Regions from separate parts of the Streptomyces herbicida genome, predicted to be linked through region 2. Evidence: predicted binding sites of a transcription regulator. Region 2 holds the regulator's gene; the other holds the start of a gene.
What was found. Region 2 encodes HrcA, which represses chaperone genes, less so after heat shock. Its sites were predicted from a motif close to TTNGCACTCNGNNNNNCNGAGTGCNAA; they were not measured.

Region 1 (14,289 bases), on a different contig from region 2:
ACCCGTACCCCGATCGTCGCGAACTTCCACATCTCGTTCCCGTCCGTGCGCCTCTCCCGGATGCCGCCCGTCTTCACGGTCGTGTCGGGATCCGCGGCGGTGCCGTCCACCGCGGCGCTGAAGCCGATGACCACATCGCCCACGCTGGTGAAGCGCACGACGTGCTCGACGGGGACGCCGTCGGTACCGGTGACCTCACGCGAGCGTGACGTCACCGCGTACGAGCCCGGGAGCGGGTCGACGCTGCCCGGGGTCACCTTGAAGGTGTGCCGCACCGTGCCGTTCTCGCCGACCAGCCACACCCGGTCGTCGTCCACCGAGTACACGACACGTTCACCCGTGCCCGACCCGCCGGGCAGGGCGGTGGGGTGCTTGGTGTCCCGGGGCGCCTTGGTGGCGGCCACGGCGGGCGAGGCGCTCGTCGAGGGCTTGCCGCCGAGACCGGCCGGGACAGTGGCCGCTGCCTGGTAGGCGAGGAATCCGACCGTTCCGACGGCCGCGGCGGTGAGCCCGGCCACGATTCCCGAGCTGGTCCCTGCCACGTGCGCCCACCTCTGCCTCGTGTCATATGTCGTACTTCGTGCAGACGGTAGCAGCCGGTGACCGTGTCACCGGGGCGGCCGTGCGAGCGGCGCGGGAGCCGTAGGCTGTTCGCGTGCTCTTGCTCGCTCTGGATACCGCCACCCCCGCCGTCACCGTCGCCCTGCACGACGGTGAGGCCGTCATCGCCTCGTCCAGTCAGGTGGACGCGCGACGGCACGGCGAGCTGCTCCTGCCGGCCGTCGACCGTGTGCTCGCCGAGGCCGGGCTCAAGCTGGACGCCCTCACCGGGATCGTCGTCGGCATCGGACCCGGCCCCTACACCGGACTGCGCGTCGGCCTGATGACCGCCGACACCTTCGGGCTCGCGCTCGGCGTCCCCGTGCACGGTGTGTGCACGCTCGACGGCCTCGCGTACGCCTCCGACATCGAAAAGGGCCCCTTCGTCGTGGCGACCGACGCCCGGCGCAAGGAGGTCTACTGGGCCGAGTACGCCGACTCGCGCACCCGGCTCACCAATCCGTCGGTCGACCGCCCCGCCGACATCGCCGACCGGGTGGCGGGACTGCCCGCCGTCGGCGCGGGTGCGCTGCTCTACCCCGACACCTTCCCGAACGTCCACGAGCCCGAGCATGTCTCCGCCGCGGCACTCGCCTCGCTGGCCGCCGAGAAGCTGGCCGCGGGCGAGGAACTGCCTCAGGCCCGGCCGCTGTATCTGCGCCGGCCCGACGCCCAGGTCCCCAAGAACTACAAGGTGGTCACCCCCAAGTGACCGAGCCCGTAACCTCCCGACTGCGCGAGATGCGCTGGTGGGACATCGATTCCGTCCTCGAGCTGGAGAAGGACCTCTTCCCCGAGGACGCGTGGTCGCGCGGCATGTTCTGGTCCGAGCTGGCGCACGCCCGGGGCCCGGAGGCCAGCCGGCGGTACGTCGTCGCCGTCGAGGGAAGCCGGATCGTCGGCTATGCGGGCCTGGCTGCCCAGGGCGACCTCGGTGACATCCAGACCATCGCCGTGGCCCGTGACCACCAGGGCACCGGTCTCGGCGGGCTGCTGCTGACCGAGCTGATGCGCGCGGCGACCGCCTTCGAGTGCGCCGAGGTGATGCTCGAGTGCCGCGTCGACAACGTCCGGGCGCAGAAGCTCTACGAGCGCCACGGCTTCGAGCCCATCGGCTTCCGGCGTGGCTACTACCAGCCGGGGAACGTCGACGCCCTGGTCATGCGACTGACCACAGCACCCGACGGCGGCTCCGCCACGGGTTCGAGCTCCGTACAAGGAACCGAGATCAATGACTGACGAACCTCTGGTCCTGGGGATCGAGACCTCCTGCGACGAGACCGGCGTCGGCATCGTCCGCGGCACCACCCTGCTGGCGGACGCCGTCGCCTCCAGCGTCGACGAGCACGCCCGCTTCGGCGGGGTGGTGCCGGAGGTGGCGTCCAGAGCGCACCTGGAGGCGATGGTCCCGACCGTCGACCGGGCGCTGAAGGACGCGGGGATCAGCGCGAAGGACCTGGACGGCATCGCCGTGACCGCCGGCCCGGGTCTCGCGGGCGCGCTGCTGGTCGGTGTGTCGGCGGCGAAGGCCTACGCCTACGCCCTCGGCAAGCCCCTCTACGGCGTGAACCACCTCGCCTCCCACATCTGCGTGGACCAGCTGGAGCACGGCGCGCTGCCCGAGCCCACGATGGCGCTGCTGGTGAGCGGCGGCCACTCCTCGCTGCTGCTGTCCACGGACATCACCTCCGACGTCCGCCCGATGGGCTCCACCATCGACGACGCGGCCGGCGAGGCCTTCGACAAGATCGCCCGCGTGCTGAACCTGGGCTTCCCGGGCGGCCCGGTCATCGACCGCTACGCGCGCGAGGGCGACCCGGAGGCGATCACCTTCCCGCGCGGTCTGACGGGCCCGCGCGACCCTGCGTACGACTTCTCCTTCTCGGGCCTGAAGACGGCCGTGGCCCGCTGGATCGAGGCCAGGCGGGCGGCGGGCGAGGAGGTCCCGGTGCGCGATGTGGCGGCGTCCTTCCAGGAGGCGGTCGTCGACGTCCTCACCCGCAAGGCGGTGCGCGCCTGCAAGGACGAGGGCGTGGACCACCTCATGATCGGCGGCGGTGTGGCCGCCAACTCCCGGCTGCGGGCCCTGGCCCAGGAGCGCTGCGAGGCCGCGGGCATCCGGCTGCGCGTGCCGCGCCCCAAGCTGTGCACGGACAACGGCGCGATGGTGGCCGCCCTGGGCGCGGAGATGGTGGCACGCGGGCGCGCGGCGTCCAGCTGGGACCTGTCCGCGGACTCCTCGCTGCCGGTGACGGACCCGCATGTGCCGGGCACCTCCCACGACCACGACCATGTGCACGAGGTCAGCAAGGAGAACCTCTACTCGTGAACGTCGCGCTGATGTGGGAGGCGAGGGCGACGCAGGACCGCGGCGAGGACCTCTTGACCTGGGCCCGGGCCCGGGAACTCCCCGCCTCCCCACTCCGCCGTGAGACCTTCCGCGGCCCCCAGGACCGGGTCCTGGTCATCACATGGTGGGACGCCCCGCTCGACGCCGACCTGCCCGAACTCCCCGAGCCCCCGGCCGACTTGGTCTCGCGACCGGTGCACCGGTGGCGGTTCGAGTCGGTGGGGGAGGGCTAGCCCGCTACCCGGAACGCCATCTGCATCCAGTGCGGCGCGGCGGTCTCGTGCGTGAACGCCTCGTACAACGGATCGGCCCCGGACCGCGGTTCGGTGATGCTCGGGTTCAACGCGTCGTGGAGCGGCAGCAATCCGGTACCCACGGTGACGCCCGGCTGAGCCGAGCCCGGACCGAGCCTGGACTGAACGGGCGCTGAGAAGCGTGAGATTCTCCGAAGAAAACGGCCTCTCGCCACCAGAACCTAACAGTCTCCTAATAATTTCGGACTTACGTTCTTGCCGTGACCGTACACGACGAGAACGGCGACGAGCGCAGGCGGTTGGGGCGGCGATCGAGGGTGCTGAAGGCCGCCGGTTTCACCCTGGCGGGTGTACTGGTGCTCGGCATCGCCACCGGGGGCTGGGCCTACTGGCACCTCAACAACAACATCAAGAGCGTCGACATCAACAGCGCGCTCGGTGACGACCGCCCGGCGAGAGCGGTGGTCACCCCGTCCGCGGCTGCCTCGGCGGCCACGGCCCCGCTCCCCACCGGTGCCGTGAACATCCTGGTCCTGGGCTCCGACTCGCGCAGCGGCAAGGCGAACAAGGAGCTCGGCGGCGGCAACAGCTCGGGCGCCCGCTCCGACACGGCGATGGTCGTGCACATCGACGCGGGCCGTACCGAGGCCACCGTCGTCAGCATCCCGCGCGACACGCTGGTCACCCGCCCGTCGTGCCCGCTGTCCTCCGGGGGCTCCACGGCGGAGGCCTACAACGCCATGTTCAACAGCGCCTATTCGGTGGGCGGACCGGTGTGCGCGGTCAAGACCGTCGAGTCGATAACGAACGTCCGCATGGACCACTACATCGAGATCGACTTCTCGGGCTTCGCGAAGCTGGTGAACGCCCTGGGCGGCGTCACCGTCACCACCGACGAGGACATCGACGACGACAAGAGCCATCTGCATCTCGAGGCGGGCACCCATCACCTGAACGGAAAGCGGGCCCTGGCCCTCGCCCGCACCCGGCACGGCATAGGCGACGGCAGCGACCTCGGCCGGATCGGCCTCCAGCAGAAGCTGGTGAGGGCCATGTTGGAGCAGATGGCGGACACCGACCTGCTCACCGACCCCGCCAGGCTGTACCGGGTCGCCGACGCGGTGACCGCCGGCCTGACCACGGACACCGGCCTCGACTCCCTGACGGAACTGATGCGCCTCGGCCAGAGCCTGAAGGGTCTGTCCGCGGACCACGTGAGAACGGTGATGATGCCGGTGGTCACAGCGCCGTCCGACCCCAACCGCGTGGTCGCGAAGGAACCGGCGGCGACCGAGCTGTGGGAGTCGCTGCGCTGAAGCGGAGACGCCCGGCTCGCCCCCGCCTACGACCTGCGGAAACGCGATGAAGCCGGGCCGTGGAAAAAATCTTCGGAGAATTTTGGGGCGCATGTCGATTCGGGTGTCTCCCGTTCGACGCATGGGTGAGAGGCGGGGAGAGGCCCCGCCCCTTGGACCGAAGGAGTCACCATGCCCCGCTATCTGTCGCTCGTGCGGATCGACGAGGCCGGCGCCCCCGCCGACGGCCCCAGCCCGGAGCTGATGCAGCGGATGGGCGAGCTGATCGAGGAGATCACCAAGGCCGGGGTGATGCTCGACACCGCTGGGCTGACCCCGTCCGCCGAGGGCACCCGCGTGCGCTGGGAGGGCGGCGAGCTCTCCGTCACCGACGGGCCGTTCACCGAGTCCAAGGAGGTCATCGGCGGCTACGCGATCATGCAGTGCAAGGACAAGGCCGAGGCGCTGGAGTGGACCAAGCGGTTCCTGAAGGTGCACGAGGAGCACTGGACGGTGACCTGCGAGGTCCGTGAGATCGCCGAGGGCTGAGATTTCTTGGCGTACGGCCGTCGGCGGTGTTGCATGGTGGGCTGTGGAACAGCAGCCCACCGAGCAGCCTCCGGAGCAGCCCTCCGCCTCCCGGGCGATCGAGACCGTCTTCCGGCTGGAGTACCCGCGCGTCATCGCCGGCGTCACCCGCATCGTCCGGGACGTCGGCATCGCGGAGGAGCTCGCCCAGGACGCTCTGGTCGCCGCCCTGGAGCGGTGGCCCGGGGAGGGCGTGCCGGACAACCCCGGCGCCTGGCTCATGACCACCGCCCGGCACCGCGCCGTGGACCTGGTCCGCCGCCGGGAGCGCTACGCCCGCAAGCTCGCGGAGATCGGCCGCGACCTGGAGACCACGGCCCCGCCGCACGAGCCCGCCGACCCGCAGGACATCGACGACGACCTGCTCCGTCTGGTCTTCACCACCTGCCACCCGGTGCTGTCCGCCGAGGCTCGTATCGCCCTCACCCTGCGCCTGCTGGGCGGCCTGACGACACCCGAGATCGCCCGCGCCTTCCTCGTCCCCGAGCCGACCGTCGCCCAGCGCATCGTGCGCGCGAAGCGCACGCTCGCGACGAAGAACGTCGCCTTCGAGGTGCCGTACGGCCCCGACCGCGAGGCCCGTCTGGGTTCGGTCCTGGACGTCATCTATCTGATCTTCAACGAGGGGTACGCCGCGACGGCCGGAGACGACTGGCTGCGGCCCGCCCTGTGCGAGGACGCCCTGCGCCTGGCCCGTGTCCTGTCCTCCCTCATGCCGAAGGAACCGGAGGTCCACGCCCTGACCTCGCTCCTGGAGTTCCAGGCGTCCCGCGCCGCCGCCCGCACCGGCCCCGACGGCGCACCGGTCCTCCTCAAGGACCAGAACCGCCGCCGCTGGAACCGCATGCTCATCGCCCGCAGTATCAAGGCCCTCAACCGCGCGGACGCCGCGTCCACGGGCGCTCCCGGCCCGTACGTCCTCCAGGCCGCGATCGCCGCCTGCCATGCGCACGCGTTCTCCTACGAGGAGACCGACTGGACGGCCATCGCGACCCTGTACGGCCTGCTCGCCGTCCGCGCCCCGTCCCCGGTCGTCGAACTCAACCGCGCGGTCGCCGTCTCCATGGCCGAGGGCCCGGGCCCGGCCCTGGAGATCGTCGACGGCCTCGCCGCCGAACCCGCTCTGCGCGACTACCACCTGCTGCCCAGTGTCCGCGGCGATCTGCTGGCCCGCCTCGGGCGTACGGCGGAGGCGAGTGCCGAGCTCGCGCGGGCCGCCGGGCTCACCCGCAACGCGCGGGAGCGGGAGCTGCTGGCCGCGCGGGTACGGGAGCTCGGCGGGCAGCCATGAACGTCACACAGGTAACTGCTGCCCCTCCATTCCCTTCCTGATCAGCAAGGTTCCATCCGACAGATCTTCCGCGCGCCGCAGACTCGTCGCGCTCTCCGCCGTCACGGCCCTCGCCGCCGGCGCGGCGGCCGTGCTGGCCCCGGCCGCGTCCGCCGGCACCACCTGGACGGCGGACAACGGCATCCTCACCGGCGACCTGGACGGCGCCGTCTCGCAGCTGTACGAGGACGGCACCGCACCCGTGGTCCGGGCCAAGAACGCGATGAAACCCGCCTGGTCGCCCGACGGCAGCCGCATGGCCTACGTCAACCAGTCGACCGGACGCGTCAACGTCGTCGGGCACGACTTCACCGGTCCCGTGGAGCTCCCGGTCAACACGACCACTCGATCGCTGCGGACCACGGCCGAGCAGTAGGCACTCAGCCGTTCGCGGGCGCCCCGATCAGCATCGTCGGGGCGCCCGCGACGCGTGTGAGGAACACGGTCGCCGAGTTGGGCCCCTGGGGCTTCACCTTCCGCCGCAACTCCTCGGGCTCCACGGCCGACCCGCGCTTCTTGACGGTCAGCGTGCCGACCTCCCGCTCCCGCAGCAGCGCCTTCAACTTCTTCACGCTGAAGTGGAGTTGATCGGTGATCTCGTAGGCGGACGCGTACGCCGTCGGCCGCAGTTCGTCCGCCGTGACGTACGCGATGGTCTCGTCGACGAGCCCGCCGCCGACCGACTCGGCCACCTCGGAGACCAGATGCGCACGGATGACGGCACCGTCGGGTTCGTACAAGTACCGCCCCACGGGCCGCACTCGGGGATCGGGCAGCCCCCGCCCGAGCAGCGAGCGCGGCCCCGGCAGCAGCGTGGCCCGCACGGCGCCCGGCCGGATCCCGGCCCCGAACCACAGCACCGCCTCCTTCACGTCGCCGCCGTCGGAGATCCACTCGGCCTCGGCGCCGGCCGGGACCGTCTCGTGGGGGATGCCGGGGGCGATCTTCAGCGCGGCGACCCGGGCCGCCGAGGCCGCGCCCACCGCCCAGGACAGTGGCGGGGAGTATGCCTCCGGATCGAAGATCCTCCCGCCCGTCGCCCGGCCACCACCCCTCAACGACGCGCTTCGCGCGGCCCCTCCTGGTCTGCCGCCCCGCCGCGCCGGGTCGACGAAGACGGCGTCGTACGAGGACGTGTCCACCTCCGTGACGTCCGCCTCGCGCACCTCGATCAGCGCACCCAGCCCCAGCACCTCGGCGTTCGCCCGCGCGACCTCCACCGTCAGTGGATCCCGGTCCACGGCGAGCACCCGGATCCCGGCGCGCGCGAGGGCGAGCGCGTCGCCGCCGATGCCGCAGCACAGGTCGGCGACGGAGGTCACCCCCAGGCCGCGGAGGCGTCCCGCCCGGTACGCCGCCACGCTCGTCCGCGTGGACTGCTCGACCCCGTTGGGCGTGAAGAACATCCGCTCGGCGTCCTCGGCCCCGAACTTCGCCGCCGCCCGCTGCCGCAGCCGGGCCTGGCCGAGGGCCGCCGACACCAGGTCCGCCGGGTGCTCGCGGCGCAGCCGGGTGGCGACGGCGAGTTCATCGGCGGGGGCCGTGCCGCGGACCTCGTCGAGGAGGGCACGGCCCTCGGTGGTGAGCAGGGAGCGGAAGGGGAGGAGGTCGTTCACGGGGTCATTGTGGGCCAGTCGGTGGATGGTGCGCTTCCGGCGGCGGTGCCTGCCCCGGTTCGGGGCCGGGGCCTGCGAGGATCCGGCACCATGCGAGCAGTCGTACAAAATGACAAAAATAGGGCCCTGAAGAGGGCAGGTCTCCGTGCGGGCGTCGCCGCGCTCGCCGTCGTCGCCGGTGTCTCCGGCTGTTCGGGGTCGGGCCCGGACGCCGGTGTACGTCCCGCTCCGGGCCAGCAGAGGCTCCAGGCGCCCCCCACACGCGCCCTGGACTCCTACGCCGCCCGTCTGAAGGCCGACCGCGCCGCCCTCGCGGCCGCCGCGCGGCACTGGGGCCTGGACCAGGTCCCCTTGATGCCTCCGCTGCCCCCGGCCCGCAAACCGCGGATCACAGCTCGGGCCGGCTTCGAGGTCGACGGCCAGGAGGAGGAGAAGCTGCCGCCGGTCTTCACCACGATCCCCACCAAGCAGAAGGTCGTCTTCCTCACCATCGACGACGGCGCCGAGAAGGACCCGGCGTTCCTGCGCATGATGAGCGACCTGAAGGTCCCGTACACCGCCTTCCTCAGCAACTACCTGATCAAGGACGACTACGGGTACTTCAGGCAGATGCAGGCCGAGGGCATCACCCTCAACAACCACACCCTTCATCACCCCTATCTGCCGGGTCTGTCCTACGAGGAGCAGAAGAACGAGATCTGCGGCATGCAGGACGTGATGGAGAAGTGGTTCGGCAGGAGCCCCACCGTCTTCCGCCCGCCCTACGGCAACTACAACGGGGACACCCTGCGCGCCGCCAAGGCCTGTGGCATCAAGTACGCGCCGATCTGGGACGAGGAGGTCTTCGTCGACCACTGGGAGTACCGCGAGGACGACGAGAGCCTGCACCCCGGCGACATCGTGCTCACCCACTTCCGGGGCCGTGACGACTGGGACGGCACGATGGTCGACGACATGCGCCGGTTCCTGAACAAGGTCACCCGCGAGGGGTACGCGGTGGCGCGCCTGGAGGACTACCTGTGAAGCGGCCGAGGAGGCGGCGGCGGTGCCGGGCGCTGACGGCGGCCGTGCTCGCCTCGGCCGTCCTGCTTCCCGCGAGCGGCTGCGCCCAGTCCGTCGACCCCATCGAACGGCTGGGCAAGAAGGCGGCCTCGCGGGTACGGCCGCACGGTCGGGACGGAGAGCCGGCGTACCGGCACTGGGGTCTGGGGTCTCCGCTCTCCCCGGCCCCGACGCCCCCGGTACGTCCCGCGGGGCGGCGCACGAAGGGCCGGTCCCTGCCTCCGGTGGTGGACCGCGTCCGCACCCGCGACCGAGTCGTCTTCCTCACCTACGGCGACGGTACGGAGAAGGACGCCCGGTTCGCCGACATGGTCCGTGAACTGCGGCTCCCGGTCAGTGTGTTCCTCACCGACCGCGCCGCCGGACCCGGGTACGCCCGGCTCGCCCGCCTCCAGTCGGCCGGCGCCGGCGTCCAGAACCACACCCTCGGCCACGCCTCGCTGCGCGGGCTGTCGTACGCGGGCCAGCGCGCCGAGATCTGCGGCCAGCAGGACAAACTCAAGTCCCGCTTCGGCCACCGCCCCCGCCTCTTCCGCCCGCCGCACGGCACCTACGACAGGACGACCCTGCGCGCGGCCGGCGACTGCGGCGTCTCGGCGGTGGTCCTCTGGCGTGCTGAGATGACGGCCGACGGCATCACCTACACCCATGGCAGCGAACGCCTCCGCCCGGGCGACATCGTCAACGTGGCCCCGGACGACTCCACCGCCCGCACTCTCTGCGACCGCACGACCCGGCTACTGCGCCGCGCCCAGTCCCGCGGCCTGACGGTCGGCCGCCTGGAGGACTACCTGTGACGCACGGCCGGCGCCCACCCACCCGCTGGCGACGGCGTCACCGAGCCGATTACAGCCCGTCCGGCGTTTGAGGACGAGGCCGTTCAGGCCGATGCGGGGGTCTGGGGGCGGCAGCCTCCCGGGAGCGGTCACCGCCACGCCGGGCACGCTGCTCGGACGTACGCCAACAGCGGAACAACGGCCGACGCGCCGCGGGCATTGGCACTCCGCTTGACCGAGTGCTAATCGCGGTCATAGTCTCGGCTCTGGCACTCCCCCCTGGAGAGTGCCAACAACGCGACGGGCAGGTCCGGCACCCGCGACGACGGATCGACCTGGTCGCCACCTCAGACAGTTAACCCCGTGAGATCTCCGAAGGGGGAGGTCGGATCGTGACGACCGCCAGCTCCAAGGTTGCCATCAAGCCGCTCGAGGACCGCATCGTGGTCCAGCCGCTCGACGCCGAGCAGACCACGGCTTCGGGCCTGGTCATTCCGGACACCGCCAAGGAGAAGCCCCAGGAGGGCGTCGTCCTGGCCGTGGGCCCGGGCCGCTTCGAGGACGGCAAGCGCGTCGAGCTCGACGTCAAGGTCGGCGACGTCGTTCTCTACAGCAAGTACGGCGGCACCGAGGTGAAGTACAACGGCGAGGAGTACCTCGTCCTCTCGGCTCGCGACGTGCTCGCGATCGTCGAGAAGTAATTCACCCGAAAGCACATTTCGTTGCTTTGAGCTGCGCCCTTGGCCCCCGCGACCCATAAGAAGCCGGGCGCCGGGGGCGCAGTTTTCGTTCATCCAAGATTTCCGAGAGGGCTCACGCTGTCATGGCGAAGATCCTGAAGTTCGACGAGGACGCCCGTCGCGCCCTTGAGCGCGGCGTCAACAAGCTTGCCGACACGGTCAAGGTGACGATCGGTCCCAAGGGCCGCAACGTCGTCATCGACAAGAAGTTCGGCGCCCCCACCATCACCAACGACGGCGTCACCATCGCCCGCGAGGTCGAGGTCGAGGACCCCTACGAGAACCTCGGCGCCCAGCTGGTGAAGGAGGTGGCGACCAAGACCAACGACATCGCTGGTGACGGCACCACCACCGCCACCGTGCTGGCCCAGGCGCTCGTCCGCGAGGGCCTGAAGAACGTCGCCGCCGGCGCGTCCCCGGCCGCCCTGAAGAAGGGCATCGACGCCGCCGTCGCCGCCGTCTCCGAGGACCTCCTCGCTTCGGCCCGCCCGATCGACGAGAAGTCCGACATCGCCGCCGTCGCCGCGCTGTCCGCCCAGGACCAGCAGGTCGGCGAGCTCATCGCCGAGGCGATGGACAAGGTCGGCAAGGACGGTGTCATCACCGTCGAGGAGTCCAACACCTTCGGCCTGGAGCTGGACTTCACCGAGGGCATGGCCTTCGACAAGGGCTACCTGTCGCCGTACTTCGTGACGGACCAGGAGCGCATGGAGGCCGTCCTCGACGACCCGTACATCCTCATCCACCAGGGCAAGATCTCCGCCATCGCGGACCTCCTGCCGCTGCTGGAGAAGATCATCCAGGCCAACGCCTCGAAGCCGCTGCTGATCATCGCCGAGGACGTCGAGGGCGAGGCCCTGTCGACCCTGGTCGTCAACAAGATCCGCGGCACCTTCAACGCCACCGCCGTGAAGGCCCCCGGCTTCGGCGACCGCCGCAAGGCGATGCTGCAGGACATGGCCATCCTCACGGGTGCCACCGTCATCTCCGAGGAGGTCGGCCTCAAGCTCGACCAGGTCGGTCCCGACGTGCTCGGCTCCGCCCGCCGCGTCACCGTCACCAAGGACGACACCACGATCGTCGACGGCGCCGGCAAGTCCGAGGACGTGCACGGCCGCGTCGCCCAGATCAAGGCCGAGATCGAGAACACCGACTCCGACTGGGACCGCGAGAAGCTCCAGGAGCGCCTCGCGAAGCTGGCCGGCGGCGTGTGCGTGATCAAGGTCGGCGCCGCCACCGAGGTGGAGCTGAAGGAGAAGAAGCACCGTCTGGAGGACGCCATCTCCGCGACCCGCGCCGCGGTCGAGGAGGGCATCGTCTCCGGTGGCGGCTCCGCGCTGGTCCACGCCGTCAAGGTCCTGGACGACAACCTCGGCAAGTCCGGTGACGAGGCCACGGGTGTCGCGGTCGTCCGCCGCGCCGCAGTCGAGCCGCTGCGCTGGATCGCGGAGAACGCGGGCCTCGAGGGCTACGTCATCGTCTCCAAGGTCGCCGAGCTGGAGAAGGGCAACGGCTACAACGCCGCCACCGGCGAGTACGGCGACCTGGTCAAGGCCGGCGTCATCGACCCGGTGAAGGTCACCCGCTCCGCGCTGGAGAACGCCGCCTCCATCGCCTCCCTCCTCCTCACGACCGAGACCCTGGTCGTCGAGAAGAAGGAAGAGGAGCCGGCCGAGGCCGGTCACGGCCACGGTCACGGCCACGCGCACTGAGTGACACGCTCCTGAGTGAAGGCCCGGCACTCCCGACGGAGTGCCGGGCCTTCGCGCTGCCTACTGCTCCAACTGGTCGAGGGCGCCCAGCTCCTGCATCAGCCCCAGCTGGTCGTGCTGCCACCAGGTCTCGGCGATCTTGCCGTTGTCGCCGAACCGGAACAGCGTCATCCCGGTCATGGTCACCTGCCTGCCGGTGGGCGCGATCCCCAGGAAGTCGCCCTTGTGCGTGGCGTTCCAGGTCCACCGCGCGCAGGCCCGGTCGCCCTGGGCGAGGACGTCCTCGACCGTGAAGGTGAAGTCGAAGGCACCCCGCCACATCCGGTACTCGCTGCGGGCGTTGTCCAGCCCGATCGTGTCCTGCGGATTGATCGGATCGTGGCTGTGGATGTCCTCGTCGAGCAGGTCGTTGAGCGGCGGCAGGTCGTCCGGAGTCGCGAGTGTGTCGAGGAAACGCCGCACGGTGTCCACGTACAACCGCTCGTCCCGTACGACATCCAGATCCGTGAACGTCGGCATCTCGTCGCACAGCGCGACCAACTCCTGGAAGATCCGGTCGGTCTCCGGGAGATTCGAGTTCCGCATCGCATCCTCGTACGACGGGAACTCCACCACTTCGACGATGTGCGACGCGTCCGAACGGTCCTTGCCGACCACCGCGTGCGTCGCCGTCCGCCTGCCCTTGGTCTGCTCGACCCAGTCGTCCATCAGCCGGTTCATCTCGTCCAGCCGGCTGGTCCTGCACTCGATGAGCTGTACGAAGGTCATGACGCCGCCTCCGGCCCCCCTGGTCCGGTTCCATCACGCCCCATTTTCGCACCGGAGCGGCGACGTCACCCGCCCGCTACTGCGGCCCGTACTTGCGTCCCGTCCTGGAGGTGATCCCGCCGAGCAGCGCCCGCGGTGTCACCTTCACCAGACCCATCAGCGTCTTGTAGCGCGGATCCGGGATGGACAACGACTTCCCGCGCGCGAGATCGGCCAGCGCCGCCGCGACCAGCTTGTCCGCGTCCAGCCACATCCAGCCCGGGATGTTGTCCGTGCCCATGCCGGCCCGCTCGTGGAACTCCGTGCGCACAAAGCCGGGGCACAGCGCCATCAGCCGTACGCCGCTGCCCGCCAGGTCCTTGGCCGCACCCTGCGTGAACTGCACGACCCACGCCTTGGACGCGCCGTACGTACCCCGCGGGACGAACGCGGCGACCGACGCGACGTTCACCACCCCGCCGCGCCCGCGCTCGCGCATCGCCTCCGCCGCCGCCGAGGTCAGCCGCAGCACCGCCTCGCAGTGCACCTTGAGCATCCTCAGCTCGTCGGCCATCGGGACATCGAGATAGCGGCCCTTGTTGCCGAAGCCCGCGTTGTTGACCAGCAGGTCGATGGGGTTCCTGCGGTCGGCGAGGCGGGCTGCGACCGCTTCGATGCCGGCGTCCTCGGCCAGGTCGGCCGTCAGTACCTCCGCCTCGATGCCGTGCCGGTCGTGCAGCTCGGTCGCCTGTTCGCGCAGCCGTTTGGTGTCCCGAGCCACCAGGACGAGGTTGTGCCCGTCAGCTGCCAGTCGCCGCGCGAACGCGGCACCGATCCCCGCGGTCGATCCCGTAATCAGAGCCGTTGTCATGGCCCAAGAGTAGTTACCCGGACTGACGGAGTCCGTGTCGTGACGTCGGCTCAGGGCTGATGCCGCGGCCCGTACTTGCCGGGGTACTTCGCCACGTACTTCCGCGCCTCCTCAAGTGCCTCCGGATGCAGGGCCGTACCCGCGGCGAGTACGTGCGGCAACAGCTCCCGCCGGGTGGTCTCGGCACGGAACTGCAGCGCCACCGTCACGTCGTGGTCCGGCCGGTGCACGATCTCCACCCGGTCGCCCGCCCGGATCTCGCCCGGCTCGATCACCCGGAGGTAGGCACCCGGCGCACCCTTCTGCGTGAACCGCTTCACCCACCCCCGTTCGCCCAGATGGGCCTGG
Region 2 (14,289 bases):
TGGTCGCGGTCAGCGAACTCGTCACCAACGCCGTCGTGCACGCGGGCACCGAGGTCGAACTGACCTGCCGACTGGAGGACACCGGGGCGCTCGTCATCGAGGTCTGCGACCACCACCCCTCGCGCGCGCCACGCGAGCACGGTGGCGACTCGCCGTACGAGACACCGGAGTACGGCCGCGGCCTGCGCCTGGTCGCCACGCTGGCCGAGTCCTGGGGCGTCAGCTACCGCACCGGCGCCAAGACGGTGTGGGCGCGGCTGCCCGCCGAGGGCACCGCGGCCGCCGACGAGATCGAGGCGTACGCGGGGGAGTGCGCCCTGGAACGCGGGCTGAAGGTCGCCGAGATCCTGGCGCCCGAGCCGCAGCGGGCCGAGCGGGACCGGGACTGGCTGGGCCGTGGCGCCCTGTCCTTCCTCGCCGAGGCCTCCGACCTGCTCGCCGGGCAGCTCGACGAGAACCTGGTCGCCGCGCTCACCGGGCAGCTGATCGTGCCGCGGCTCGCCGACTGGTGCGCGGTGTGGCTGGAGGACGAGTCGACCGTCCGCGGGGGCTGGGCGGACGGCACCGGTGCGGCGGGACCACGCCTCGCCCGGGTCTGGCACAGCAGCGAGAACCGCATCGAGGACCTGCGCCGGGCACTGGAGAAGGACCCGCCGCGCCCCCGCGACGGGCTCAGGTCCGGGCCCGAGCCGTACCCCTGGCCCGGTGACGCGCTCGGGCCGCAGGGCATCGACGGCACGGCGCTCGCGTACCGGCTGATCGCGGGTGGCCGCCCGCTGGGCACGCTGGTCATCGGGCGGTGCGGGCTGCTGCGCTTCCCGGACGAGATCACCGGGCTCGTCGAGGACCTCGGCCGCCGGGTGGCCCTCGCCATCGGCGCGGCACGCCAGTACGCCCGCCAGGCCACCATCAGCGCCGTCCTGCAGCGCGGGCTGCTGCCAGGCGCGGTCGCCGAGATCCCCGGGCTGCGCAGTGCGCTGGTCTACGAGCCGTGCGACAAGGGCGGCCCGAGCGGCGACTTCTACGACCTGTTCCCGGCGGGTGACGGGCGCTGGTGCTTCGCCGTCGGCGACGTGCAGGGCAAGGGCCCCGAGGCCGCGGTCGTGATCGGGCTGGCCCGCCCCTGGCTGCGGCTCCTCGCCCGCGAGGGCTACCGGGTCGCCGACGTCCTCGACCGCCTCAACCAGCTCCTCCTCGACGACGCCACGGAGGCCGCGGACGCGGCGGCCCGCGCGCTGGCGGCCGCCGGGGGCCGTCCCATGAACCCGGGGGACGGCCCGCAGACCCGCTTTCTCTCCCTCCTCTACGGCGAACTCGTCCCCTTCGCCGGCGGCGTCCGCTGCACCCTCGCCTCCGCCGGACACCCGCTGCCGCTGCTCCTCGGGCCCGACGGGAAGGTCCGTACGGCCGCGCAGCCGCAGACCCTCCTCGGGGTCGTCGAGGACGCCACGTACACCAGCGAGACCATCGCGCTGCGCTCCGGCGACAGCCTGCTCTGCGTCACCGACGGGGTGACCGAGCGGCGCTCCGGCACGCGCCAGTTCGACGACGGCGACGGGCTCGCGCAGGCGCTGTCCGGCTGCATGGGGCTGAGCGCCGAGCTGATCGCGGAGCGGATCAGACGGCTGGTGCACGAGTTCGGCGGCGGCGCGCCGGAGGACGATCTGGCGCTGCTGGTGCTCCAGGCGGAGTAACCGTCGTCGTACGGGACAATGGAGGACATGCCTTCCGCACTCCCCGACGGCGAGACCGTCCCCGCCGACGGTGCGCTGCCCGCGTCCGCGCTCGCCGGGGCCGCCGACCGGCCCCTCGGCTTCTATCTGCACGTTCCGTACTGCGCGACCCGCTGCGGCTACTGCGACTTCAACACCTACACCGCGACCGAGCTGCGCGGCACGGGCGGCGTCCTCGCCTCCCGCGACAACTACGCGGACACGCTGATCGACGAGATCCGGCTGGCCCGCAAGGTGCTGGGCGACGACCCGCGCGAGGTCCGCACGGTGTTCGTCGGGGGCGGTACGCCGACGCTGCTGGCCGCGGACGATCTCGTACGGATGCTGGGGGCGATCCGTGACGAGTTCGGTCTGGCGTCCGATGCGGAGGTCACGACGGAGGCGAACCCGGAGTCGGTCGACCCGGCCTATCTGGCCGCACTCCGCGAGGGCGGCTTCAACCGCGTCTCCTTCGGCATGCAGAGCGCGAAGCAGCATGTGCTGCGCGTGCTCGACCGGACGCACACCCCCGGTCGCCCCGAGGCCTGCGTGGCGGAGGCGAGGGCCGTGGGCTTCGAGCATGTGAACCTGGACCTGATCTACGGCACGCCCGGCGAGTCGGACGACGACTGGCGGGCGTCGCTGGAAGCGGCGATCGGCGCCGGGCCGGACCACGTCAGCGCCTATGCCCTGATCGTCGAGGAGGGCACGCAGCTGGCCCGCCGCATCCGCCGGGGCGAGGTCCCGATGACGGACGACGACGTCCACGCGGACCGCTATCTGATCGCCGAGGAGGCCCTGTCGGCGGCGGGCTTCGACTGGTACGAGGTGTCCAACTGGGCCACCTCGGAATCGGGCCGCTGCCTGCACAACGAGCTGTACTGGCGCGGGGCCGACTGGTGGGGCGCGGGTCCGGGCGCCCACAGCCACGTCGGAGGCGTCCGCTGGTGGAACGTGAAGCACCCGGGGGCGTACGCGGCGGCCCTGGCGTCGGGGCGGACGCCGGGCGCGGGCCGGGAGCTGCTGTCGGACGAGGACCGCCGGGTGGAGCGGATCCTGCTGGAACTGCGGCTGCGGGAAGGGGCGCCGCTGGAGCTGCTGCGGGAGGAGGGGCTCGCGGCTTCGCGCCGGGCGCTGGCGGACGGGCTGCTGCAGGAGGGGCCGTACGAGGAGGGGCGTGCGGTGCTGACGTTGCGGGGGAGGCTGCTCGCGGATGCGGTGGTGCGGGATCTGGTGGACTGATCACTCCGGCGAGCGAATCGCCGCGGAACGCGGGTTCGGTCCCTAACCTGGTTCGTAGGCTGCCGCCAAAAGGACGCGGCGGATGTGGAGGGCCACGGAGATGACCGCTGTGGACGAGCGTGGCCACCGAATTCGGCACCTACAAGGGCGTCAAGCCTCACCGCTGGCCGTGACGAAGTCGATCAGTTCCTCCACCCTCCCCAGCAACTCCGGCTCCAGGTCCTTGTAGGACCGCACCCGCCCCAGAATCCCCTGCCAAGCAGCCCCCGTGTTCTCCGGCCACCCCAGTGCCCGGCACACGCCCGTCTTCCAGTCCTGCCCGTGCGGCACGCGCGGCCATCCCGGAATCCCCAGCGAGGCCGGCTTCACCGCCTCCCAGATGTCGATGTACGGGTGGCCGACCACCAGCGCGTGTTCGCTGGTCACCGACTCCGCGATGCGCCACTCCTTCGTGCCCGGCACCAAGTGGTCCACGAGCACGCCCAGCCGCGCGTCCGGGCCCGGGGCGAAGTCCGCGACGATCGACGGCAGGTCGTCCACGCCCTCCAGGTACTCCACGACCACGCCCTCGACGCGCAGGTCGTCACCCCAGACCTTCTCGACCAGCTCGGCGTCGTGCCGGCCCTCGACGTAGATGCGACCGGCGCGGGCGACACGCGCGCGTGCGCCGGGGACGGCGACCGAGCCGGAAGCGGTACGGGTGGGACGGACCGGGGCGGCCGAAGGTCTCACCAGCGTCACCACCCTGCCCTCCAGCAGGAAGCCGCGCGGCTCCAGCGGGAACACCCGGTGCTTGCCGAAGCGGTCCTCCAGGGTCACCGTGCCCGCCTCGCAGCGGATCACCGCACCGCAGAAGCCGGTGCCGGGCTCCTCCACCACCAGACCGGGGTCCGCCGGGACCTCCGGGACCGGCTTGGGCTTCTTCCAGGGCGGGGTCAGATCCGGCGAGTACTGGCGCATTCGGATGACGATAGGAGAACCGCCGGACCCCCGCTCACGACACGCCGAACCGCGCCGCCAGCTCGTCGCGCTGCCGTCGGACGAAGCCGGCGTCGACCAACGATCCGTGACCGGGCACGTACAGCGCGTCCTCGCCGCCCAGGGCGAGCAGCCGGTCGAGGGCCGCGGGCCACTGCGACGGTACGGCGTCGGGGCCGGCCTGGGGCTCGCCGGACTCCTCGACGAGGTCGCCGCAGAACACCACCTCGGGGTCGCCCGGAACCAGGACCGCCAGGTCATGGGCCGTGTGGCCCGGGCCGACGTTCGCCAGCAGCGCCTGGCGGCCCTCGCCCAGGTCCAGCGTCCACTCGCCGGAGACCAGATGGCGGGGCAGGACGAGGGCGTCGGCCGCCTCCTCCGCCTCCGGGGCGGGCAGCCCGTTGCGGACCGCGTCCAGGCGGAGTTCCTCCCGCTCGTACGCGAACACCGCGTCCGTGCCGACCGCGGCGAACACCTCCGCGCCCGCGAACGCCGCCGCGCCGAAGACATGGTCGAAGTGGGGGTGGGTGAGCGCGAGATGGGTCACACGGTGACCGGCGAGCTCCTGCGCCCGCGCACGCAACCACGCGCCCTCCCCGAGGCTCGACCCGGCGTCCACCACCAGCGCCGTACCCTCACCGAGAACCAGCCCCGCCGTGCAGTCCCAGCCCGGCAGCCGGCACCTGCCCACCCCGGCGGCCACCCGCTCCCACCCCAGCTCTTCCCAAGTCACCGTCATACGGCGACGCTAGCCGTGACGGCCACCACGGGCACGAAGGCGCATGACCGGCCTTGCCCGGGGCGTACCCCACCGCCGTACACTGGGCCGGGGAACTCTGGCACTCGGACGAGCAGAGTGCCAGGCAGGGCGTCAAGATCACGACATTTCTGGAGGTGTGCGCGAATGCTGAGCGAACGCAGGCTCCAAGTGCTGCGCGCCATCGTCCAGGACTATGTCGGCACGGAGGAGCCGGTCGGTTCCAAGGCGCTCACGGAGCGGCACAACCTCGGCGTGTCCCCGGCCACCGTCCGCAACGACATGGCTGCCCTGGAGGACGAGGGCTTCATCGCCCAGCCGCACACCAGCGCGGGGCGGATCCCGACGGACAAGGGCTACCGGCTGTTCGTCGACAAACTCGCCGGCGTCAAGCCGATGAGCGCCCCCGAACGGCGGGCGATCCAGAACTTCCTCGACGGCGCCGTCGACCTCGACGACGTCGTGGCACGCACGGTCCGGCTGCTCGCCCAGCTCACCCGGCAGGTCGCCGTCGTGCAGTACCCCTCCCTGACCCGCTCGACCGTGCGGCACGTGGAGCTGCTGTCGCTCGCGCCCGCGCGGGTGATGCTGGTGCTGATCACGGACACCGGCCGGGTCGAGCAGCGGATGGTCGACTGCCCGGCACCCTTCGGGGAATCGTCCCTGGCGGATCTGCGGGCGCGGCTGAACAGCCGGGTCGCGGGCCGTCGTTTCACGGACGTGCCCCAGCTGGTCGAGGACCTGCCGGACGCCTTCGAGGTCGAGGACCGAGGCACGGTCTCGACGGTGCTCTCCACCCTGCTGGAGACGCTCGTCGAGGAGAACGAGGAGCGGCTGATGATCGGCGGCACCGCCAATCTCACCCGCTTCGGACATGACTTTCCCCTCACGATCCGGCCCGTCCTGGAGGCACTGGAGGAGCAGGTCGTGCTCCTCAAGCTCCTTGGCGAGGCGAAGGATCCGGGTGTGACCGTGCGCATCGGCCACGAGATCGCCCATGAGGGACTCAACTCCACGTCCGTCGTGTCGGTCGGTTACGGTTCGGGCGGCGAGGCAGTCGCCAAGCTCGGCGTGGTCGGACCGACCCGCATGGATTACCCGGGAACGATGGGAGCGGTACGCGCAGTGGCACGTTACGTCGGACAGATCCTGGCGGAGTCGTAAGTGGCCACGGACTACTACGCCGTGCTCGGCGTGCGTCGCGACGCGTCGCAGGAAGAGATCAAGAAGGCCTTCCGTCGGCTCGCGCGCGAGCTGCACCCGGACGTCAATCCGGATCCGAAGACCCAGGAGCGGTTCAAGGAGATCAACGCCGCTTACGAGGTGCTGTCGGACCCGCAGAAGAAGCAGGTCTACGACCTCGGCGGGGACCCGCTCTCACAGGCCGGCGGGGCCGGTGCGGGCGGCTTCGGGGCCGGTGGCTTCGGCAACTTCTCCGACATCATGGACGCGTTCTTCGGCACGGCGTCGCAGCGCGGGCCGCGCTCGCGTACCCGCCGCGGCCAGGACGCGATGATCCGTATCGACGTCGAGCTCGACGAGGCGGCCTTCGGTACGACGAAGGACATCCAGGTCGACACGGCCGTCGTCTGCAACACCTGCAACGGTGAGGGCGCGGCGCCGGGCACCACCGCCCAGACGTGTGACATGTGCCGCGGCCGCGGTGAGGTGTCGCAGGTGACCCGGTCCTTCCTGGGCCAGGTCATGACGTCCCGCCCGTGCCCCCAGTGCCAGGGCTTCGGCACCGTGGTGCCCACCCCGTGCCCGGAGTGCGCCGGTGACGGCCGCGTGCGGTCCCGTCGCACGCTCACGGTCAAGATCCCGGCCGGTGTCGACAACGGCACGCGCATCCAGCTCGCCGGTGAGGGCGAGGTCGGGCCCGGCGGCGGTCCCGCCGGCGACCTGTACGTCGAGATCCACGAGCTGCCGCACCCCATGTTCCAGCGGCGCGGCGACGATCTGCACTGCACGGTGACGATCCCGATGACGGCGGCGTCGCTCGGCACCAAGGTCCCGCTGGAGACCCTGGACGGTCTCGAAGAGGTCGACATCCGCCCGGGCACCCAGTCCGGCCAGTCGATCCCGATGCACGGCCGGGGCGTCACGCATCTGCGCGGCGGCGGCCGGGGCGACCTCGTGGTCCATGTCGAGGTCCAGACCCCGACCAAGCTGGACCCCGAGCAGGAGCGCCTGCTGCGTGAGCTGGCCAAGCTGCGCGGCGAGGAGCGGCCTCAGGGCCAGTTCCAGCCGGGTCAGCAGGGGTTGTTCTCGCGACTCAAGGACGCCTTCAACGGTCGCTGACGGGTCGACCGGGGGTCCGCGGGTCGGCCCCCGGGAAGGCACGGTCAGCCGGGTCGGCAGGGACTGTTCTCCCGGCTGAAGGACGCCTTCAACGGTCGCTGATCCGGCCGCATGCCGATGGCTTATGCCAAGGGAAGGCCGGATTCGGACTTGATCGGAGGACGTGACAACATGCCGTCATGTCCTCCGCACTGACCGATCTCTTCCCCCATCCGATCGTGCAGGCCCCCATGGCGGGCGGTGTCTCCGTCCCGCAGCTCGCCGCTGCCGTGTCCGAGGCGGGCGGTCTGGGGTTCCTCGCCGCCGGGTACAAGACCGCCGACGGCCTGTACCAGGAGATCAAACAGCTGCGCGGGCTCACGAACCGCCCCTTCGGCGTGAACCTCTTCATGCCGCAGCCGGAGTATGCCGACCCGTCGGCCGTGGAGGTCTACGCCCACCAGCTGGCCGGCGAGGCCGCCTGGTACGAGATCGAGCTCGGTGACCCGGACAGCGGCCGCGACGACGGCTACGACGTCAAGCTCGCCGTGCTCCTCGACAACCCGGTGCCGGTGGTCTCCTTCCACTTCGGCGTCCCGACCCGTGACGTGCTGGAGTCCTTCCGCCGCGCGGGAACCCTCACCCTGGTCACCGCGACCACCGCCGAGGAGGCCCTCGCCGTGCAGCGGGCCGGCGCCGACGCGGTGATCGCGCAGGGCGTTGAGGCCGGCGGCCACCAGGGCACCCACCGTGACATCCCGGAGAACGACGGCTCCGGCATCGGACTGCTCTCCCTCGTGGCGCAGATCCGCGAGACCGTGGACATCCCGATCGTCGCCGCCGGCGGCATCATGCGCGGCGGCCAGATCGCCGCCGCCCTCGCGGCGGGCGCGAGCGCGGCCCAGCTCGGCACCGCGTTCCTCGCCACCACCGAGTCCGGCGCGAACGCCCTGCACAAGCAGGCGCTGACCAACCCGCTCTTCGCCCGTACGGAGCTGACCCGCGCGTTCTCCGGCCGCCCGGCCCGCGGCCTGGTCAACCGCTTCATGCGCGAACACGGGCCGTACGCCCCCGCCGCCTACCCGGAGGTCCACCATCTGACCGCGCCGCTGCGCAAGGCGGCCGCCAAGGCCGGTGACGCGCAGGGCATGGCGCTGTGGGCGGGCCAGGGGCACCGGATGGCCCGGGACCTGCCGGCCGGACAGCTGGTGGAGGTGCTGGCGGCCGAACTCGCCGAGGCCGGGACAGCGCTGCCGACCAGGGGTGGCTCGCGATGACGGCCCCGGTCTTCGTCGTCGAGCACTTCCGCGCGGGCGGCGGCGGGCAGTACGTCCTGGACGGCCCCGAGGGACGGCACGCGGTCTCCGTGAAGCGGCTCCAGCCCGGCGAGGAGGTCGTCCTCACCGACGGCGCCGGACGCTACGCGGTGTGCGATGTGATCGGCACCGAGGGCAAGGACCGGCTGATCGTCCATATGAGCTCCGTGGACGAGGAGCCGGCGCAGTCGCCCCGGATCACCGTCGTCCAGGCCCTCCCCAAGGGCGACCGCGGGGAGGTCGCCGTCGAGACCATGACCGAGGTCGGCGTCGACGCGATCGTGCCCTGGCAGGCCGCCCGCTGCATCACCCAGTGGAAGGGCGACCGCGGGCTCAAGGCGCTCGGCAAGTGGCGGGCCACCGCCCGTGAGGCCGGCAAGCAGTCCCGCCGGGTCCGCTTCCCCGAGGTCGCGGACGCGGCGACCACCAAGCAGGTTGCCGCACTTCTCGCCAAAGCCGACTTCGCCGCCGTGCTCCACTCCGACTTCGAGCACCTCAGTGCACCGCTCGCCACCGCCGAACTCCCCGCCGAGGGCGAGATCGTGCTGGTCGTGGGGCCCGAAGGAGGCGTCACCAGGGAGGAGTTGGGGCTCTTCGAAGAGGCCGGCGCCAAGGCGTACGTCCTGGGGCGTACCGTGCTGCGTACATCGACCGCCGGGACCGCGGCGGCGGCCCTCCTCCTGGGCCGTACCGGCCGCTGGTCCTGACACCAGGGGGAGACACCGTGGAACTCGCACAGGTCCGGCTGCTCGTCACCGACTTCGCCGCCTGCTACCGCTTCTACGCCGAAGTCCTCGGTCTCAAGCCGCAGTCCGGCGCGACCGGGGGCCCGTACGAGAAGTTCAGCCCGCACTCCGGCTCCGCCGGGATCGCGCTCCAGGACCGCTCGATGATGGCCTCGGTGCTGGGTGAACTGGGCGAGACGGCCACCGGTCACCGCTCCCTGGTGGTCCTGCGCGTCGACGACCTCGACGCGTACTGCGAGGAGATCACCTCTCGCGGAGCCGTCCTGATCCACGGCCCGGCCCCCATGACCGACCGGATGCGTGTCGCCCACCTCAAGGACCCGGAGGGCAACCTGGTGGAGCTCCAGGAGTGGCTGCTGCTGCGCAGCTGACCACCACGGCGGAGCAGAGCTCCCAGCCGTCCAGCTCCGCGGGGCCCGGCAGCGTCCCACGCCGCCGGGCCTCGTCGACGAAGGCGCGTACGACACCGGGTTCGTGCAGGTTGAGCGGGACGCCGCCGGCCTCGGCCACGCATCCCGAGTGCCAGTACGCTCCGGCGGAGACGATGCGCCCCTCGCCCGCCCGGAAGACGATCCGGGTCGGGACCCCGTCCCGGTACAGCGTCAGCACTTCGCGGCAGTCCTCGCCGTCCGTGTGCCGGTGCCGGACGGTCCACCGGTAGACCGCCCCCTCGACGACGAGCCTTCTGAGCCTGCGGTCGCTGCGCATCCGCTCAGGTTGGGTGAGCCGTGTGCCACTCGACGGTGACGTGCGCGAACACTTGAGTGGCCGTTTGTGCTCTTCCGCGACGCCGGTGTCGGTGGGAGGCTGCCCTCCATGGGGGCATTGAGGAGGATTTGGCGTCGGCCGCGCGGGACGCGGGTGGCGGCCGTGGCAGGGCTCGCGGTGGTGGCCGTGGGCGGCGCCGTGGCCTGTCAGCCGGGTGATCTGAGTACGGCGTCGGTGGCGTACACCACCGACAAGACCGCGACCGCGGAGCTGGAACGGCAGCACGCCGACGTGCGCTGGCTCACCTGCACGGGCAACTACGGCAATGGCAACAAGGGATACACGCCCGGGAAGACGCCCTCGCCCACCGAGTCCACCGTCGTCTCCGTCGACTGCCAGGGAAAGACGAACGACGGCCGGAAGATCACCGTCACCGGCAAGGTCACCAAGGCCGTCGACGGCGCGTGCGTGCGCGGAGACCTCGTCGCCAAGGTCGGCGGCAAGGAGTGGTTCCACGTCAAGGGCCTCGGCAACTGCGACGCGAAGCCCGGACCGACGTACACCCCGCCCGTCACCTACCGGCCCTCGGACGGGCACCAGCCCGTTCCCACCGTCACCGTCACCCGGACCATCTGGTGCAAGGGCGACCCGACCTGCTGGCCCGTCGAGGGCAAGTGATCGGAAAGGGATTCACCGACTCCGCCCGCTGCATATGGTGATCGGGTGACTGAGTCCACATCGACGGGTTCGGCGGGTTCGACACGATCGGCCGGATCGGCACGATCGGCAGGATCAACGGCGTATTTCCGATTCCCTCACCTGCACGGCGACTTGGTCGCCTTCACCGCCGAGGACGACGTCTGGCTCGCGCCCCTCGACGGCGGCCGGGCCTGGCGCGTCAGCGCCGACAACGTGCCGGTGTCCCATCCGCGCATCTCGCCCGACGGCAGGACCGTCGCCTGGACCTCGACCAGGGACGGCGCCCCCGAGGCACACATCGCCCCGGTCACCGGCGGCCCGGCAAAGCGGCTCACGCACTGGGGCAGTTGGCGGACCCAGGTACGCGGCTGGACCCCCGAAGGTCAGGTCCTCGCACTCACCACCCACGGCCAGCCCAGCCTGCGCCGTTCCTGGGCACACGCCGTCCCGCTCGACGGCGGACCGGCCGGCACCCTGCCCTACGGTCCCGTCGGCGACGTCGCCTTCGGGCCGCGCACCGTGCTGCTGTCCGCGCCGATGGGCCGCGAGGCCGCCTGGTGGAAGCGGTACCGGGGCGGTACGGCGGGCAAGTTGTGGATCGACGCGGGCGGCACCGGCGAGTTCGCACGGCTGCACGAGGAGCTGGACGGGAACCTCGAGTACCCGCTGTGGGTGGGGGACCGGATCGCGTTCCTGTCCGACCACGAGGGCACCGGTGCGCTGTACTCCTCCCTCGCCGACGGCTCCGGGCTGCGGCGGCACACCCCCCTTGGCGGCACTTCCCACTCGAGCGAAGCCGAGAGTGGGGGAGGCTTCTACGCCCGGCACGCCGCCACCGACGGCAGCCGGGTCGTCTACTCCAGCGCCGGTGAACTGTGGCTGCTCGACGACCTGGAGAGCGCCGAGCCGCGCAGGCTGGACGTCCGGCTGGGCGGCCCGCGCGTCGACCTGCAGCCGTACCCGGTGGACGCGTCCCGGTGGTTCGGGGCCGCGTCCCCCGACCACGGCGCGCGCGGCAGTGCCGTCTCCGTGCGGGGCGCGATCCACTGGATCACCCACCGCTCCGGTCCCGCCCGCGCACTGGCGGCCAAGCCCGGCGTACGGGCCCGGCTGCCGCGCACCTTCCGCGCCGACGGCGAGGAATGGGTGGTGTGGGTGACCGACGCCGAGGGCGACGACGCCCTGGAGTTCGCCCCTGCGACCGGACTCGCGCCCGGCGCGATCCCCAGACGGCTCGCCGCGGGACAGCTCGGCCGGGTCCTGGAGCTGGCCATGGCGCCCGACGGCAGCCGGGCCGCCGTCGCCGCGCATGACGGGCGGATGCTGCTCGTCGAGCGGGAGACCGGCGAGGTGCGCGAGGTCGACCGCAGCGCCGACGGCGAGGTGTCCGGGCTGGCCTTCTCGCCCGACTCGGCCTGGCTCGCCTGGTCGCACCCCGGCCCGCGCCCCCTGTCCCAGCTCAAGCTCGCCCACACCACCGACCTGTCGGTCACCGAGGCGACCCCGCTGCGCTTCCAGGACTACGCGCCCGCGTTCACCCTCGACGGCAAGCACCTCGCCTTCCTGTCCAACCGCTCCTTCGACCCGGTCTACGACGAGCACGTCTTCGACCTGGCCTTCGTCGTCGGCGACCGCCCTCATCTGATCACCCTCGCCGCGACCACACCGTCCCCGTTCGGCCCGCAGCGGCACGGCCGCCCCTTCGAGACCCCGGACAAGGACGAGACCCCCGACAGCGAGGGCACCCCGACCACTCGCGTCGACCTCGAAGGACTTGCCGAGCGGGTCGTCCCCTTCCCGGTCGAGGCCGCCCGCTACTCCAATCTGCGCGCGGCCAAGGACGGCGTGCTGTGGCTGCGCCACCCGGTGCAGGGCGTCCTCGGCGTCTCCCGGGCCACCCCCGACGCCCCCGACCCCAAGACCGAGCTGGAGCGCTACGACCTCGCCCAGCGGCGCATCGAGCATCTCGCCGCCGACGCCGACCACTTCGAGGTGAGCGGCGACGGCAAGCGCGTCCTGCTGTGGAGCGACGGCCGGCTCCGGGTCGTACCCAGCGACCGGCGCGCCGCCCACGACGACGACGGCGACACCAGCGTCACGGTCGACCTCGCCCGGGTACGGCAGACCGTCGACCCGGCCGCCGAGTGGCGCCAGATGTACGACGAGGCCGGGCGCATCATGCGCGACCACTTCTGGCGGCCCGATCTGAGCGGGGTCGACTGGGACGGCGTCCTCGCCCGCTACCGCCCGCTGCTCGGCCGTATCGCCACCCATGACGACCTCGTCGACCTGCTGTGGGAGGTGCAGGGCGAACTCGGTACCTCGCACGCGTACGTCCAGCCGCGCGGCGGATACGACGACGTGGCCCGGCAGGGCCTGCTCGGTGCCGACATCTCCCGTCACCCGGACGGCAGTTGGCGCATCGACCGGATCCTGCCCTCGGAGACCTCCGACCCCGAGGCCCACTCCCCGCTCGCCGCGCCCGGCGTCGCCGTGCGCGCCGGGGACGCGGTCGTCGCCGTCGGCGGCCACCCGGTCGACCCGGTGACCGGGCCGGGGCCGCTGCTCGTCGGTACGGCGGGACAGCCGGTCGAGCTCACCATCTCGCCCTCGGGCGGCGGCGATCTGCGGCACGCGGTCGTGGTCCCCATCGCCGACGAGGAGCCGCTGCGCTACCACGACTGGGTCACCGGCCGGCGCGCCTACGTCCACGAGCGCTCCGGGGGCCGGCTCGGCTATCTGCACGTGCCCGACATGCAGGCCCCCGGCTGGGCCCAGATCCACCGGGACCTGCGCGTCGAGGTGGCCCGCGAGGGGCTCGTCGTCGACGTCCGGGAGAACCGGGGCGGCCACACCTCCCAGCTCGTCGTGGAGAAGCTGGCCCGGCGGATCGTCGGCTGGGTCCTGCCGCGCGGGCTGCGGCCCTACAGCTACCCCCAGGACGCGCCCCGGGGCCCCGTCGTCGCCGTCGCCGACGAGTTCTCCGGCTCCGACGGCGACATCGTCAACGCGGCGATCCGCGCGCTCGGCATCGGCCCGGTGGTCGGCATGCGCACCTGGGGCGGCGTGATCGGCATCGACAGCCGCTACCACCTGGTCGACGGGACGCTGATCACCCAGCCCAAGTACGCGTTCTGGCTGGAGGGTTACGGCTGGGGAGTGGAGAACCACGGGGTGGACCCGGACGTGGAGGTACCCCAACGCCCACAGGACTGGGCGGCGGGCAGGGACCCCCAGTTGGACGAGGCGATCCGCTTGGCGCTGGCGGCACTGGAGGAGCGGCCGGCCAAGACTCCGCCGGGCCTGCCCGGCTAGGGCCGCGCGCCAAGCCACGGACGGCCCGTCGGCCGACGACGATACGATGCCACCCGGTACCGCGACCGCCGAACCCCCGGAGGGAACCGAATGGCAGGGGAGCCGCAGGACGACTGCCTGTTCTGCAAGATCGTCGAAGGGCACATCCCGGCGACGATCGTCCGTGAGACGGAGACGACCGTCGCCTTCCGGGACATCAACCCACAGGCACCCACCCACGTCCTGGTGATCCCCAGGGTGCACTACAAGAACGCGGCCGAACTCGCCGCGGCCGAACCGGCCATCGCCGCGGACATACTGCGCGAGGCCCAGGTGGTCGCCGACGAGGACAAGCTGGAGAGCTACCGCGTCGTCTTCAACACCGGCAGCGGCGCCGGCCAGACCGTCTGGCACGCCCACGCGCACGTCCTCGGCGGCCGTGGCATGCAGTGGCCCCCCGGATAAGTCACTGTGTCCGTACGTGAATTGGTGGTCCTCGGCACCGCCAGCCAGGTCCCGACCCGGCACCGCAACCACAACGGCTATCTGCTGCGCTG

Region 1: the regulator HrcA is predicted to act here: its motif matches at 10,091-10,117, upstream of groES (co-chaperone GroES).

The regions. Positions count from the first base shown of each region.
Region 1 covers NZ_JAUYWJ010000003.1:105,659-119,947, forward strand. The annotation lists gene Q8A52_RS07590 (hypothetical protein) at 1-542, opposite strand, end outside; gene tsaB (tRNA (adenosine(37)-N6)-threonylcarbamoyltransferase complex dimerization subunit type 1 TsaB) at 656-1,312, shown strand; gene rimI (ribosomal protein S18-alanine N-acetyltransferase) at 1,309-1,839, shown strand; gene tsaD (tRNA (adenosine(37)-N6)-threonylcarbamoyltransferase complex transferase subunit TsaD) at 1,832-2,929, shown strand; gene Q8A52_RS07610 (hypothetical protein) at 2,926-3,183, shown strand; partial or broken gene Q8A52_RS07615 (cellulose binding domain-containing protein) at 3,196-3,342, shown strand; gene Q8A52_RS07620 (LCP family protein) at 3,465-4,520, shown strand; gene Q8A52_RS07625 (YciI family protein) at 4,692-5,048, shown strand; gene Q8A52_RS07630 (RNA polymerase sigma factor) at 5,092-6,378, shown strand; gene Q8A52_RS07635 (hypothetical protein) at 6,509-6,793, shown strand; gene Q8A52_RS07640 (THUMP-like domain-containing protein) at 6,798-8,033, opposite strand; gene Q8A52_RS07645 (polysaccharide deacetylase family protein) at 8,124-9,056, shown strand; gene Q8A52_RS07650 (polysaccharide deacetylase family protein) at 9,053-9,892, shown strand; gene groES (co-chaperone GroES) at 10,264-10,572, shown strand; gene groL (chaperonin GroEL) at 10,695-12,323, shown strand; gene Q8A52_RS07665 (ester cyclase) at 12,384-13,091, opposite strand; gene Q8A52_RS07670 (SDR family NAD(P)-dependent oxidoreductase) at 13,168-13,941, opposite strand; gene Q8A52_RS07675 (MOSC domain-containing protein) at 13,992-14,289, opposite strand, start outside.
Region 2 covers NZ_JAUYWJ010000016.1:209,605-223,893, reverse strand. The annotation lists gene Q8A52_RS31500 (SpoIIE family protein phosphatase) at 1-1,694, shown strand, start outside; gene hemW (radical SAM family heme chaperone HemW) at 1,722-2,954, shown strand; gene Q8A52_RS31490 (DUF3097 domain-containing protein) at 3,105-3,914, opposite strand; gene Q8A52_RS31485 (MBL fold metallo-hydrolase) at 3,949-4,671, opposite strand; gene hrcA (heat-inducible transcriptional repressor HrcA) at 4,837-5,853, shown strand; gene dnaJ (molecular chaperone DnaJ) at 5,854-6,990, shown strand; gene Q8A52_RS31470 (nitronate monooxygenase) at 7,170-8,246, shown strand; gene Q8A52_RS31465 (16S rRNA (uracil(1498)-N(3))-methyltransferase) at 8,243-8,992, shown strand; gene Q8A52_RS31460 (VOC family protein) at 9,010-9,402, shown strand; gene Q8A52_RS31455 (hypothetical protein) at 9,344-9,739, opposite strand; gene Q8A52_RS31450 (hypothetical protein) at 9,848-10,417, shown strand; gene Q8A52_RS31445 (S41 family peptidase) at 10,571-13,753, shown strand; gene Q8A52_RS31440 (histidine triad nucleotide-binding protein) at 13,844-14,197, shown strand; gene Q8A52_RS31435 (ribonuclease Z) at 14,204-14,289, shown strand, end outside.